Regions from separate parts of the Xanthomonas sp. 3058 genome, predicted to be linked through region 2. Evidence: predicted binding sites of a transcription regulator. Region 2 holds the regulator's gene; the other holds the start of a gene.
What was found. The regulator FliA, encoded in region 2, starts transcription of late flagellar genes. The targets are predictions, from matches to a motif close to TAAAGTTTNNCNNNCNNNGGCCGATAA.
Positions count from the first base shown of each region.

Region 1: the regulator FliA is predicted to act here: its motif matches at 3,237-3,263, upstream of GGR61_RS01185 (GGDEF domain-containing protein).

Region 1 is NZ_JACHOF010000001.1:221,355-229,024, forward strand. Features, by position in the region: gene GGR61_RS01165 (hypothetical protein) at 354-527, opposite strand; gene GGR61_RS01170 (hypothetical protein) at 648-896, opposite strand; gene GGR61_RS01175 (GGDEF domain-containing protein) at 1,052-2,752, shown strand; gene GGR61_RS01180 (hypothetical protein) at 2,891-3,124, opposite strand; gene GGR61_RS01185 (GGDEF domain-containing protein) at 3,292-4,266, shown strand; gene GGR61_RS01190 (efflux transporter outer membrane subunit) at 4,312-5,736, opposite strand; gene GGR61_RS01195 (SDR family oxidoreductase) at 5,730-6,461, opposite strand; gene GGR61_RS01200 (efflux RND transporter permease subunit) at 6,508-7,670, opposite strand, start outside.
Region 2 is NZ_JACHOF010000001.1:685,062-692,731, reverse strand. Features, by position in the region: gene flhF (flagellar biosynthesis protein FlhF) at 951-2,618, shown strand; gene GGR61_RS03115 (MinD/ParA family protein) at 2,605-3,489, shown strand; gene GGR61_RS03110 (RNA polymerase sigma factor FliA) at 3,486-4,253, shown strand; gene cheY (chemotaxis response regulator CheY) at 4,289-4,681, shown strand; gene GGR61_RS03100 (protein phosphatase CheZ) at 4,681-5,307, shown strand; gene GGR61_RS03095 (chemotaxis protein CheA) at 5,310-6,968, shown strand; gene GGR61_RS03090 (XVIPCD domain-containing protein) at 7,179-7,670, opposite strand, start outside.

The DNA of each region.
Region 1 (7,670 bases), 460 kb from region 2:
GGGGTATCTGCGGGGGCATCTGGCCGTAATTGGATAGGCCAACTCCTTTCCCGTCAATGCTTTACGGCGGATCGGCGGTAGAGCCCACCTCCACCAAACACCGGTCCTAAGACGACCGACTAAGGCCGGGACTCCTCGATGCAGAGGGCTCCCGGCCTTTTTCATGGGCGATGCAACATGGCTGACCACATCCGGGCAACAGTCGGCCATGTCTGGCAGATCGCTGCTGGGTATTTCTCGATGACCTTGCATCACACGCTGGACGTGACGTAGGCCAGGCGCTGTCCACAAAACCGGGCGACCGGCGTGGCGTGGGCAGCGCATGACCCGCAGCCATCTACTTACCTATGACGTCAGAGAGTGACGCGAGCCGTCTGTTCGACAAATTCGGGCGGCGCGCCGGCGATCGTATTGGCTTGATCGTCCAAAGGCACGGACGCATTGCCACGCAACTGGTCGAATAGCGCGCGCAATTCGGTGGCTTCCTGCTGCAGCAGGACCATGGCACTTTTGTTGGGCTCTTCCATTTCGCCTCCTTCGAAGACGCTCCCCCAGCGTCCTGAAGCACTCGAAGCAAACCACATGCCAACTCGCCGCAAGCGGATATGCCAGCGCGCTCGGTGTGTCCAGCACGCCGAGACATGCGCTCAGACGTGTTCGAGGTGCCGCTGCGCCTCGGCATGCATGGCTTCCAGCGTCACCATGCCGGCGATGCGCGCGGCAGCCATGGCGCTGCGGTGATCGGGGAACAGGGACGAAAGGACGGCGCCTGCCAGTTCGCCAGTCCTGCTGGCGCCGATCTGCGCGATACGCCAGTCGGCGACCCACCCACGGGTGGAGGTGTTGCCCTGGGTGGCGCGGCAGGTCAATTGATAAGGACCTAGAAAAATGACCAATCTGTGCTCGGCTCGATGATGTGCCTGGAGGATACCGCCAGGCCGGCCCGGGAGCGACATGCGCTCCCCACTCTGTGCTGACCGATAAGCGGGGTGAAGCATAGGCACGCCGCTTGCATCAAGCTCTACCAGACAATCGGTGTTTGGGGGACACGATAGTGACCAACAGGGCGAAACGACGTGCTGCCGGGGCATTGCTGCTGGGTGGGGCGATCTTTGTATTGATCGGTATTGGCGGTTATTTCACCACGCAGCGCTCGTTGTCCGACGCCGGCTGGGTCACGCATACGCAGGAAGTGATCGCCGGCATCGACGAGATCCAGGCGGGCGTGCTGTCGGCAGAGTCGTCGGTACGCGGCTATGTGCTGACCGACAACGAGGCGTTTCTGGCCGTGTACGCCGATGCGATCGAACGCCTGCCCGAGCGTCTGGAGCGGCTGGAAGCACTGGTGCAGGACAACGCCGCACAGCGACGCAATGTGGTCGGCCTGAGAGGGTTGGTGGATAAGCGACTGGTGCAGATCAGCGATTTGCTGCACAGATACCGCGCACAGGGTGCGGAGGGCGCGCGCGAGTCGATCGCCCAAGGGGTGTTCCAGACCTCCACGATGCTGCGAGGTCAGGTGAAGACCATGACCGAGCTGGAACGCCATCAGCTGGTCACGCGGACCGAGGCCAACAAGACCAGCGCGCAGTGGGTGTTGCGGGTCACGGTGATCGGCATCGTCAGCGGCATGCTGGTGATGCTGCTGGCGTATCGCTTGTTGTCGCGCGAGCTGGAACGACGCGTACGCGCCGAGGATGTGGCCAGCCAGACCAGCGAACGCCTGGTCGAATCGTTTGCCGCACTGGAACGCACCTCTGCCGGGCTGGAGGCGCTGGCGCGCTATTCGGGGCTGTTGCAGAACTGTCGTGATGCCGAGGAAGCACTGGAGATCACCGCACGCACCATCGCGCCGCTGATCCCCGGCGCGACCGGTGCGGTGTATCTGCTGCGCGCCTCGCGCGATCGCGCCGAGCAGGTAGTGGCCTGGGGCGCGATGGCCGACGACAACAGCGCCAGTATCGCCCCGGAGAACTGCTGGGCGCTGCGTCGCGACCGCACCCATTTGGTGGCAGACGCCAGCCAGGGCATCGTCTGCCAACACATTGGCGCCAGTCTTCCGCCGCACACCAGCACGGTGTGCATCCCGTTGTCGGCGCAAGGCACGCAGCTGGGCATGTTGGCGTTGCGCAGCGACGATGCGCGCGATCTGGCCTCGTTGACGGTGGCCGAGGCGGCGGCAGAGCAGTTGTCGCTGGCGCTGCACAACCTGCGTCTGCGCGAGACGCTGCGCCAGCAGTCGATCCGCGACCCGCTCACCGGCCTGTACAACCGGCGTTATCTCGAAGAAGCACTCAATCACGAACTGTCGCGCTGCACGCGTCGGATGCAGCCATTGTCGGTGCTGATGCTGGACGTGGACCACTTCAAGCAATTCAACGATCTGCATGGACACAGCGGTGGCGACCGTGTGCTGGCGGCGATCGGCGAGTTCCTGCTGGCGCAGACGCGTGGCGAAGACATCTGCTGCCGTTACGGCGGCGAGGAACTGACGATCATCCTGCCGGAAGTGGATCTCTCCACTGCCTGCCTGATGGCCGAGAAACTGCGTGCGGGCATCGAGAACCTGCAGGTGATGGCCGATGGCGTGTCGCTGCCCAAGGTCACCACATCGTTCGGTGCGGCGAGTTTTCCGGAACATGCGGGCAATGCAGCGCAGCTCCTGCGCCGTGCGGATGAAGCGCTGTATCGCGCCAAACAGGGTGGACGCAACCAGGTAGTCAGTGCCGGCGTGTCAGCCGGCGTCAGCTAAACAGGTGTATCGCAACGCTACCGGACACGCCCCAGTCATCGCGTGTGGCGCGCCGGCGCGGACATTGCCGCAGAGCGCGGGGGCGACATTTCTCGGCAGCGATGTACGGCATATTGCGCCTCTATCCGAGGCGAGGTCTCAGCGACAGGCATTGCAGGCACTGTCGAGCGGAATCAGGCCAGCGCCGGTCAGCATGTCGTCGATACGGCTGCGCACGTAGGCTGCATCCGCTGGTGCAGCGCTACTCAGCACCGCTTCGGCACGCGCCTGAAAATCGAGATAGTCGAAATCTGCATCTTCATCTGCCGACAACTGCGGCAGCGTGTCCTGCAGCGCATCCAGCTGGGTATCGAGTTGTTCGCGCGTAGGCATTGCACACTCCAACGACAAGACACGCTACGGTTACGGCAAGGCCGTCAAGGGTGTGCGAAGCACGACTGCGCAACGCTTCATTTTCCTGTCCGGTGTCGCGGCCCGTGCATGCTCAACTTTCGCAAGGCACAGCCGATAATGATCCCGACTCCTACAGAACCTTCCCTGTGATCCTCCACCTGCGGCGGGATTTTCGCCTCGGCATCGTCAAGATGCTCGGGCCAATCACCGCGCTGTTGCTTTGCCTCTATGCGGTGTACCTGGCCATGACCGGTCAGGTGGTTGCTTGTCTTGTCACCGCGTCGCTCGGCCTGTTGGCGATCTGGCGGGGCTGGCAGATGCGCGATGCCGAACACACCGGCGTCGGCGGGATCTGGCTGGCATCGATCAATGTCGGCGGCTGCCTGCTGGCCTGCTGGACCGGCGGTGATGGCGCCCTGCCCTGGCTGTTCCCGGTGCTGGCCACCAATTATTTCCTGTGCGGGCCGCGGCGCGCGGTTCTGCTGAGCCTGCCGTTATTGGCGGCGCTGTTGTTCCTGCCCGGTTTGATCGTCAGCCCCGGCCAGGGCACATCGACGGTGGTGGTGACACTGGTGACGCTGGCGGTGGGCTATGCGTTTTCGCTGCGGATGCAGGACGACCGGGTGCATCTGGAAGAGCTGGCCTCGCTGGATGCGCTCACCGGTTTGCCCAACCGCCGCATGCTTGAGCGCGCGCTCACCCATCAGATCGATCAACGCCAACCGCACGACCGCCTCAACAGCCTGATCATTCTGGATCTGGATCATTTCAAGGAGGTCAACGATCTGTACGGTCATGCCGCGGGCGATGCGGCGCTGTCGGATCTGGCGACCATCCTGCGCTTTGAAATCCGCGATCCGCATCAGGTGTTCCGCTTTGGCGGCGAAGAATTCGTGGTGTTGCTGCGTGCCGGCTCGTTGCAGGAACTGGAAGCGGCCACCGAACGCCTGCGCAAGGTGATCCGCAATGGCTTGCGTGGTCCGGGCGGACGCATCACGGTGTCGTTGGGCGCCGCACGTCACGATGGCGAAACCCATTGGCAGGACTGGTTCTCGCGCGCAGATGCTGCACTGTATCTGGCCAAGAACGGTGGCCGTGACAGCGTACGGGTTGCCGACTGACGCACGATCTGCGGGGCGACCTGGCGGCCGCCCCGCACGCGTGTGTCAACGTTTGACCACAGCCACCGGTGCTGCAGGCGCCTCGCCCTGCTTCCAGCCGCCCAGCGCCTTGTACACGCCGACCACACCGACATTCACCGCCGCTTCGGCCTGGGCCAATGCATCGTCGGCCGCCAGTTGGGTGCGTTGCGCGTCCAGCAGGGTCAGGAAATCTTCCGAACCCTCGCGGTAGCGGATCTGCGCCAACTGTTCGGCACGCCGTGCGGCATTGGCCTGCTCTACCACGATCGCCAGGCGCGCCTGCTGACGGCCATAGCCGATCAATGCGTTCTCGGTGTCTTCCAACGCCAACAACACGCTCTGCTGGTATTGCGCCAATGCACCCTCGGCCTGTGCCTTGCTGGCACGCAGGCGTGCACGCACGGTGCCGAAGTCCAATGCCGCCCAACTGATCGATGGAGTGATCGACCAGGCCTTGCCGCTGCTTTCGGTGAGTCTGGCCGCATCGCCGGACAGGAAACCGACGAAGCCGCTCACGCTGATGCGCGGAAACAGATCGGCAGTGGCAACGCCAACTTGCGCAGTGGCCGCCGCCAACCGACGTTCGGCGCTGCGCACGTCCGGGCGCTGACGCAGCAATCCGGCGGTATCGCCCAATGGCAGCGGACGGGCGAACGCGGGCATGCTGCGTGCGACCAGGGTGGCGTCCAGCGCGTTGGGCTGCTGGCCGAGCAACACCGCCAGACGATGACGGTATTGCGCTTGGGCAGTTTCCAGCAACGGAATATCGGCCTCGATGGCCTTCAACCGCGCCAGGCTGCTCTGCACATCCAGCTCGCTGCCGGCGCCCAGGTCCCAGCGCGTCTGCGTGAGCCTCTTGGTATCGCGCAGATTGGTCAGTGTGCGCCTTGACACTTCCAGCTGCTTCTGCGTGCCACGCAACTCGAAGTAATTACGCGCCACTTCTGCGGCCACGCTGACCTGCACGTCCTGCAGGCCAGCCTGCTCGGCGTCGAGATCGGCACGCGCCGCTTCGGAGGCGCGCCGCTGGCGACCGAACAGGTCCAGCTCCCAGGCCGTATCCAGACCGAGCGTGGTGGTCTCGGTGAGAAAGCGTTGATTGCCGGCGATCACCTGCTGTTGTTCGCGACGATCGAAGCTGCCTTGCGCGGTGATATGCGGTGCCTGGTCGAGGCGACGCTCGACGAACACCGCGCGCGCCTGCTTGACGCGGGACACGGCGATGCGCAGATCGTGGTTGGCGAACAAGGCATCGCGTACCAGTTGCTCCAGTACCGGGTCGTCGAACTGCGACCACCAGTTGCCCACCGTCGATTCGGCGCTGAAGGCCGCATCCTGCGCACCCTGCAAGGTCACCGATGCGGGCGGGTCGGGCCGGTAATCCGGCCCGACCGCGCAACCGCTGAGCACCAGTGCGGCCAGTGCCGCACTCAGGAAGGTTCTTACCATGGCAACACCTCGCCCAGATGGGTAAAGCTGCCGGTGGCGCCGTGCGCGTCGAGCAGTGCCATCTGCACGCTGCTGTGTGCGCCCTGCTCCACTTCGATGTCGCCGCCACCACCGTTCATGTCGGTCTTGACGTAGCCCGGATGCACGGTGTTGACCTTGATCGCGGTGTCGCGCAACTCATAGGCCAGATGCACGGTCCAGCTATTGAGCGCGCTCTTGGACGCGTTGTAGGCGGGAATCTTGAAGTCGTAGATCGGCGAGCCGGGCTGGCTGTGCAAGGTGAGCGAGCCGAGAATGCTCGACACATTGACGATGCGCCCGGCCAACGAGCGACGCAGCAGCGGCAGGAATGCCTTGGTCACACCGACCACTGCGAACAGATTGGTCTGAAAGGTGCGTGTCCACACTTCCGCGCTTTGCTGCGACGGGGTGCGCTGCATGTCGTCGACCATGATCCCGGCGTTGTTGATCAAGATATCCAGGTGGCCGTAACGCTGCTCCAGCGTGCCCACCGCCGCTGCGATGCTGATCTCGTCGTTGACGTCGAGCTGGATGGCTTCCACCGGCAGGCCTTCGGCCTGCAGCTTGAGTGCCGCGGCGATGGCATCGTCGCGCTTGCGGCCGGCCAGCAGCGTGTGCACGCCGGCCTGCGCCAGTTGCCGAACGGTTTCCAGGCCGATGCCGCGGGTGGCGCCGGTGACCAATGCGATCTTGTCGTTGCTCATGTGAATGTCCTTGGATTGCGAATGGGAAGGAGGAAAAATCGCGCGCTCACGCCTTGGCGTGATCGTGCGAAACAGCGGCCGGTGCGGCGGACTCGCCACGGGTCACCCACTTGCGCAGGGCCACGTAGAACACCGGGGTCAGGAACAGGCCGAACAGGGTCACGCCGAGCATGCCGGCGAACACGGTGATCCCGGTGACCGAGCGCACTTCGGCGCCGGCACCATGACCGAACACCAGCGGCACGGTGCCGGCGATGAAGGCGATGGAGGTCATCACGATCGGGCGCAGACGCAGGCGACAGGCTTCCAGCGCTGCTTCGACGATGCCCTTGCCGTGCATTTCCAGTTCGCGGGCGAACTCCACGATCAGGATCGCGTTCTTGCACGCCAGGCCCATCAGCACCACCAGCCCCACCTGCACGAACACGTTGTTGTCGCCACCGGTGAGCCACACACCGAACAACGCAGACAGCAAGGTCATCGGCACGATCAGGATCACCGCCAGCGGCAGCGTCCAGCTTTCGTACAACGCGGCCAGCACCAGGAACGCCAGCAGCACCGCCATCGGGAATACGATCAACGCCGAGTTGCCCTGCGTGGACTGCTGATAGCTCAGGTCGGTCCACTCGATGTTCATGCCATTGGGCAGCACCTTCGGCGCCATGCCGGCCAGCGTGTGCATCGCTTCGGTGGACGACAGCACACGCGGGTCCGCTTCGCCGATCAGATCGGCGGCCGGGTAGCCGTTGTAGCGGATCACCGGATCCGGGCCGTAGGTCTGGCCCAGCGTGACCATGCTGCCGATCGGCACCATTTCGCCGTTGGCATTGCGGGTGCGCAGGTTGGCGATGTCCTCGACGCTGTCGCGGAACTGTCCATCGGCCTGGGCGATCACCTGGTAGGTGCGACCGAAGCGATTGAAGTCGTTGATGTACGACGAACCCAGGTAGGTCTGCAGCGTGTCGAACAGATTGGTCAACGGCACGCCCTGCGCCTTGGCCTTGTCGCGATCGACCTTGGCGTCGAGCTGCGGCACGTTGGCCTGGTAGGTACCGATCGGGAACTGCATGCCCGGGGTTTGCGAGATCGCACCGGACATCGCATTGACCGCACTCTGCAACTGGCCATAGCCCAGACCGGCGCGGTCCTGGATGTACAGCGAGTAGCCCGAGCCCTGCCCCAGGCCCAGAATCGGCGGCGGCATGAAGG
Region 2 (7,670 bases):
CACCCCAACCCTCTCCCGCAGGCGGGAGAGGGGGCCGATTCCGTGGCGGTACCTACTGCCCCAGGCCGGCGCTGTCCGCATGGGAAGAGAGCTCGCAATGCGGTAGTGCTTGAATGAAGTGCTTGAGTGACGCGCGAGTGGTTGGACGTCGATGGACCAGGCTCCGGCTACCTGCATGGAGGCAACTGTAAAAGACCCCGCGACGCCGATTCCTTCCGCACAACACCAGACAGCGCCCCGCCCTACACCAGCCGGCGCTCCACCCTTCCCCCGCCTGCGGGGAAGGTGCCCGCAGGGCGGATGGGGGCAGCACACAAACCCACCCGCCCCAGAACGGCGGCGCGACCAGCGAAACAACGCCAGCCAAGCACTCCGCACTACACCAGGCAGCGCTCCGCCCTACACCAGCCGGCGTTCTGCCCTTCCCCCGCCTGCGGGGGAAGGTGCCCGCAGGGCGGATGGGGGCAGCGAACGGACCCCACCGCCGCAAATCGGCCGCGGGCAACCGCCATTCACCAGCTGCAGCCCGCAGCGCCGGAAAGCCGCCACCGGGCCGACCATCCAATCGATTGCACGACGTCGGCGACTCGCAGGCTCTCAGAGAACCTCACCGCAAGAGCCACGGACAGGCGTCACAACGCGCCGCACCGCACCGCCCTTCGGGAAAAAGCCAATCAATCCATCGACTTGGCCTCATGCAACAACGCCGACAGCACGGCCAACGCGCCATCCCGACCCTCCAACTTCCTGCGCCGGAAACCCAGCACCGCGTTTTGGCACGCCGCGTGCATTAGCTCTGGCGAGACCGCACACAGCTTGATCGGTGCGGGGCGCGCAGCAGGACTTGGAACAACCGAACGGGACAGGCAACTCATGACGCTGGCAACACACCCACATTTTTCACGTACCCGTCCGGCGTCCGGCGGGTCCCGTTCCTGGAGGCACTTCGCATGAAAATCAAACGCTTCGTTGCCCCGGACATGCGCACCGCATTCCGCATGGTGCGTGAAGAACACGGCCCGGATGCGGTGATCCTGTCCAACCGCCGCACCGCCGACGGCATCGAGATCGTCGCTGCCAGCAATTACGACGAAGAACTCGTGCAGCGCGCCCTGGAAACCGCGCGCTCCGAACCGCCGGTCACTGCGCCGGCCCAGACGCACCAGGCGCCTGCAGCGCAAGCCACCTCCGCCCCCGTGCACGCCCCGCTCAAGCCGGCTGCCGATGCCGGCATGCGTCAACGCGTTGCCAGTGCCGCCGACGACATGATCGCCGCCATGGCGCTGCGCCAGCCGGTCAACGTGGTGCGGCAGGCGCCAGCGGCCGCGCCGGTGCGCAGCGCCGCACCCTCGCCCACCGCGCAGGCATTGGCCAACGCGGTGGCCGCATCCGCCGCGCCGCGCCAGCAACACGCGCTGTCGGCAATCCCGGAACAGGTCTTCGCCGACTTTCTGACCACCGCCCCGGTGCAGCGCGCGTCCTTGGAAGCGGCTGCGGCACCCACACCGCTCATGGCTGCGGCCATGACCGCACCCGTCGCTGTCGCTGTTGCCGGCTACGGCCAGGACGACGACGCGCTGGCCGACGAGGCCGATTTCGATCTGGACGACGCCCTGCCGCAAATCCTGCCGCCGGCCGCCTTGCCGCCGCTGGTGGTCGCACCGGTGGCCCTGGCCGCCGTGCCGGTCGCCGCCGCCCCGGCGACGCAGAACGACGAAGAACTCAAGCAGCTACGCGGCGAACTGGCGCTGATGCGGCAGATGATCGAGCGAGAAATGAACCGCCTCACCGACGAGCGCCTGCGTGGCTCGCCGGTGCGTGCGCAGGCGCTGGAGTTGATGGACGACTACGGCTTCGACGCCGGTCTGACCCGCGACATCGCCATGCAGATCCCCGCCGACACCGAATTGCACCGCGGCCGCGGCCTGATGCTGGGCTTGTTGTCCAAGCGCCTGCCGGTGGCCCCGATCGACCCGCTGGAACGCGGCGGCGTGATCGCCCTGGTCGGCCCGACCGGCGCCGGCAAGACCACCACCATTGCCAAGCTGGCGCAGCGCTTCGCCGCCCAGCACGCCCCGCGCGACGTGGCACTGGTCACCACCGACACCTTGCGCGTCGGTGGCCGCGAGCAGCTGCACAGCTACGGCCGCCAGCTCGGCATCGCGGTGCACGAAGCCGACAGCGCCGAAAGCCTGCTCGCGCTGCTGGATCGCCTGCGCGACTACAAGCTGGTGCTGATCGATACCGCCGGCATGGGCCAGCGCGACCGCGCCCTGGCCGCCCAGCTGAACTGGCTGCGCGCCGCCCAGCAGGTCACCTCGCTGCTGGTGCTGCCCGCCAACTCCCATTTTTCAGACCTCGACGAGGTCGTGCGCCGCTTCGCCCACGCCAAGCCCCAAGGCGTGGTGCTGACCAAACTCGACGAGACCGGCCGCTTCGGCAGCGCCTTGTCGGTGGTGGTCGACCACCAAATGCCCATCACCTGGGTGACTGACGGACAGCGGGTCCCTGACGACCTGCACCGCGCCAATGCCGCCAGTCTCGTTCTTCGCCTTGAAGATTTACGGCGCGCTGCCGATAAGCCCTGTACTCCGGAGCACAACCATGCAGTCGCGTGAATACGCAAAGCTGACCAACGCCTTCCCCCTGTCGGCGACCCGTCCCGAGCCCTTGGGCCCGGTGCGCACCATTGCCGTGACCGGTGGCAAGGGCGGCGTGGGTAAAACCAACATCTCCGCCAACCTGGCCGTGGCGCTTGCCGACATGGGCAAGCGCACCCTGCTGCTGGACGCCGACCTTGGCCTGGCCAACCTGGATGTGGTCCTGGGACTCTCGCCCAAGTACACCCTGGCCGACCTGATCGCCGGCCGCTGCACGCTCGATGAAGTGATCATGGAAGGTCCGGGTGGCGTGCTGGTGGTGCCGGCCGCCTCCGGTCGCCGCCACATGGCGGAACTGGCCCCGGCCCAGCACATCGGCCTGGTCAACGTGTTCTCCGAACTGGAACGCGACCTGGACGTGATGGTCATCGACACCGCCGCCGGCATCACCGACAGCGTGCTGACCTTCTGCCAGGCCGCACAGGACACCGTGGTGGTGGTCTGCGACGAACCGGCCTCGATCACCGACGCCTACGCGCTGATCAAGGTGCTCTCGCGCGAACGCGGCGTGGACCGCCTGCAGATCATCGCCAACATGGTGCGCGACCCCAACGAAGGCCGCCTGCTGTACGACAAGCTGTCGCGGGTCTGCGAAAAGTTCCTCGGCGACGTGTCGCTGAACTACCTCGGCCACGTGCCGCAGGACGACTGGTTGCGCCTGTCGGTGCAGCGCCAGCAACCCGTCATCAAGGCTTACCCCGCCAGTCCGTCGGCGCAGGCCATTGCAGAAATCGCTCGCCGTACCTCGCGCTGGCAGGCCCCCACGGTGCCGCGCGGCAACGTCGAGTTTTTCGTCGAACGCATCATCCAACGGGGAGTGGCCGCATGAGTACCGCCACCGCAACGACCGCCACCGCGCAGTACCGTGCCGTGCAGCGCAACAACGCCAACGACATCGTCACCCAGCATGCCGATCTGGTCCGCCGCATTGCCCACCATCTGGCCGCGCGCCTGCCGGCGAGCGTGGAAGTGGACGATCTGATCCAGGCCGGCATGATCGGCCTGATCGAAGCCTCGCGCAGTTACGATTCCGACCAGGGCGCCTCGTTCGAAACCTATGCCTCGATCCGCATCCGCGGCTCGATGATCGACGAGATCCGCCGTGGCGACTGGGTGCCGCGTTCAGTCCACCGCCGTGCCCGCGACGCCGCCGCCGCCGTGCGCAAGATCGAGCAGAACACCGGCCGCGCCGCCGCTGCCACCGAAGTGGCCGCCGCGATGGAAATGCCGCTACCCGATTACCTGCGTCTGATGGAAGATGCCGCACGCGGCCAGGTGCTGAGCCTGGAGTCGCGGATCGAGGACCACGGCGAGCTGGACACCACCGCCAAGGGTGGTCCCAATCCGCAGCAGATGATGGAGCGTGGCGAATTCGGCCGCGAGCTGGGCAAGGCCATCGGCCAGTTGCCCGAGCGCGAGCAGTTGGTGCTGTCGCTGTATTACGAGCAGGAATTGAATCTGAAGGAAATCGGCGCCGTGCTCGGTGTCAGCGAATCGCGCGTCTGCCAGATTCACGGCCAGGCGGTGGTGCGTCTGCGCGGCCGCCTCAAGGTCTTCGAACTGGCCGATGCCGGTGTCGAAATTGACGAATAATTTTTTCGCGTATTTTTTAGTGTTAGGAGCTTGATGTGAACAAGAACATGCGGATTTTGATCGTGGACGACTTCTCGACGATGCGACGTATCGTCAAGAATCTGTTGGGCGATCTCGGCTTCACCAATACCGCAGAGGCCGAAGACGGCAACAGCGCATTGGCTGCGTTGCGTGCCGGCCCGTTCGATTTCGTGGTCACCGACTGGAACATGCCCGGCATGACCGGCATCGACCTGCTGCGCAACATCCGCGCCGACGCCAAGCTCAAGCACCTGCCGGTGATGATGGTGACCGCCGAAGCCAAGCGCGAGCAGATCATCGAAGCGGCCCAGTGCGGCGTGAATGGCTACATCATCAAGCCGTTCACCGCGCAGACGCTGGAAGAAAAGCTGGGCAAGGTGTTCGAACGTCTGGCGGCGACCGCCTGATGAACGCCACCGTGGATACCAACGCAGAACGCGCCGCATTGATCGACCGCCTGCAGGGCGCGCTCGATGCACTGGAAAGCGGTGACGAAGCCGCCTGGAAGCGCGAGGTGGATCACCTCGCCGCCTTGCGTACCCGTCCGATGATGCAGGGCCTGAGCCGGCTCGCCCGCGAACTGGGTCAGGCGCTGGGCGAATTGCCCACCGTGCCTGACGAAGCCGGCGAACTGGACGATGCGTGTTCGCGCCTGGACCACGTGGTGGAAATGACCGAAAAGGCCAGCCATCGCACGCTGGATCTGGTCGAGGAATGCCGCGAGCTGGCCAACCAGCTGCGCGACGGCGGCCTCAATCAGGACCAGGGCGCGCTGATGGACAAGATGCGCCACAACCTGACCGAGCTGTCGCTGGCGCAGAGCTACCAGGACCTGAGCGGGCAGATCATCCGGCGCGTGGCCGGGATCGTGCGGCGCGTGCATGAAGGCTTCGGTGCGCTCGGCCTGCCGCCGAAGAACACCGAGCCGAAGAAAGACGACGGCGGTCTTGCCGGTCCTGCAGTCAAGGGCCTGGACCGTCACGCGGTGTCGCAGGACGACGCCGACGACCTGCTGTCCGGATTGGGGTTGTAACCATGAGTGCTGTTCCAGACGATATTGCTGCCGATTTCATCGTCGAGGCCCAGGAAATCCTGGATCGCCTCGGCGAACAGCTGGTCGCGCTGGAACAGGCACCGGACGAAGCCGACCAGCTCAACGCGGTGTTCCGCGGTTTCCATACGCTCAAGGGCGGCGCCGGCTTTCTGGCGATCAAGCCGATGGTCGCGCTGTGCCACGCCGCCGAAGAAACCCTCGGCATGGCGCGCTCCGGCCAGGCGGTGTTGCAGGCGCATCACTTCGATGCCGCGCAGCAGTCGCTGGATTATCTGCAGGCGATGCTGGATGCGATGGGCTCGGGCGAAACCGTGCCGCATGCACCGGCCTCGCTGATTGCGCAGTTCGACGCCAAGAGCGGCCCGCCGGCGGTCAAGGCCGCTCCCAAGGCGGCAGTCGCCGCCGCGGCGGCGCACGACGACGGCCATGCACCGGCAGCGCCCGGCGCCAAGGCCGCGCCGAAAGCCGCTGCCAAGGCTGGCGCCGAAGCCGAACAAACCGTGCGCGTGGACACCAAGCGCCTGGACGCCATCGTCAACCTGATCGGCGAGCTGGTGCTGTCGCGCAATCGCTTGAAGACCCTGCGCACCCGCCTGCGCGACGAAGAACTCGATCGCGCGGTCAGCACGCTGGATATCGCCACCGCCCGTCTGCAGACCGCCGTCATGCGTACCCGCATGCAGCCGGTCAGCAAGGTGTTTTCGCGCTTCCCCAAGGTGGCCCGCGACGTCGCGCGCACGCTGTCCAAGGAAGTGGAGCTGGAGCTGATCGGCGCCGAGACGGAACTGGACCGCAATCTGGTCGAAGCGCTGGCCGACCCGCTGGTGCATCTGGTGCGCAACGCCATCGACCACGGCATCGAATCGCCTGCCCTGCGCGAAGCCACCGGCAAACCGCGCAGCGGTCATGTGCGCCTGTCCGCGCAGCAGGAAGGCGACTACGTCAGCATCGAAATCCAGGACGACGGCGCCGGCATCGACCCCGAACGCCTGCGCGAAATCGCCCGCAACAAAGGCCTGATCGACGCCGAAGCCGCCGCCCGCCTGAGCACCGACGAGTGCCTGCATCTGATCTTCATGCCGGGCTTCTCGACCAAGGCCGAGGTCACCGACATCTCCGGCCGTGGCGTGGGCATGGACGTGGTGCAATCGCGCATCCGCGAACTCAGCGGGCAGATCCAGATCCAGTCCGAACTGGGCCGCGGCAGCCGCTTCATGATCCGCGTGCCGCTGACGCTGGCGATCCTGCCGACCTTGCTGGTGCAGGCCGGCGAAGCGGTCTACGCCCTGCCGCTGGCCCGCGTGGTCGAAGTGCTGCACGCACCGCAGACCTCGCTGGGCTGGTTCGACGGCCGCGCCGTGCTCGACCGCCGCTCGCACACCCTGCCGCTGATCGACCTGCGCCGCTGGCTCGGCGTACCGGCAGAACAACCGCCGCTGCTGACCGTGGTGCTGCTGCAGGCAGGCGAAACCCGCTTCGGCCTGGTGGTGGACCAGGTCCGCGGCCGCGAGGAAGTGGTGATCAAGCCCCTGCCCCGCGCCCTACGCGGCCTGCCCGGCTACGCCGGCGCCACCCTGATCGGCGACGGCCGCATGGCGCTGATCCTGGACGTGGATGGACTGCGCTCCAGCGATCATTGATTTTCGGGAATCGGGAATCGGCAAGACGATCTTGTCTGCCTGATTTGACGACAACGCCCGCGTACTGCGGCCGTTGTCGTTTCACTACAAGCATCGCTGCCGATCTATGCCGCTACGCGCGCCGGCATGGGCGCGATGGTTTGGCGACGGCCAGGCTGCCGTGGAACTGAATCTGGAACCGTTATTTCAGAACCGTTACTTCACTAGCCCTCACACCATCCGGTGTTGAGGCGCAATCGACTGCTCTCGCTGTTGCTCCTGCTGCTGGGATTGCTGTTGGCGCTGAGTTTCGCCCAAGGCCTGTAATTGCGCCAAGGATTGCTCGACGGGCTGCGCAATCGCATCACTCGTCTTCATATGCGCCATCTTGTGAGCGGGATCGTTCAACGCACCTTCCACAACGAAGACGTTCTCGCCCTGCCGCACGGACTTGGTGTTCTCGCTCAGCACGACATGATCGATTCGCGACAGCCCGTTCTCTTTGGCTAAATACGCGCTGCTTGCTGCCAGCCGTGCGCTGTTGTCGTCGTACTCGCGGCCGAGACCTTGCTCAAGGCGGCGAACGGCCTCTTCTGCCTGCTGGTGCAATGGATCGTGCGGCTGTGGATGCACAGCCATTGCATTGGCTCCACCCGGGGATACCTGATTCCCAGGTAGCTGCACCTCTCCTATCGCTTTTTGCCACCACAGCTGATCGGGCTT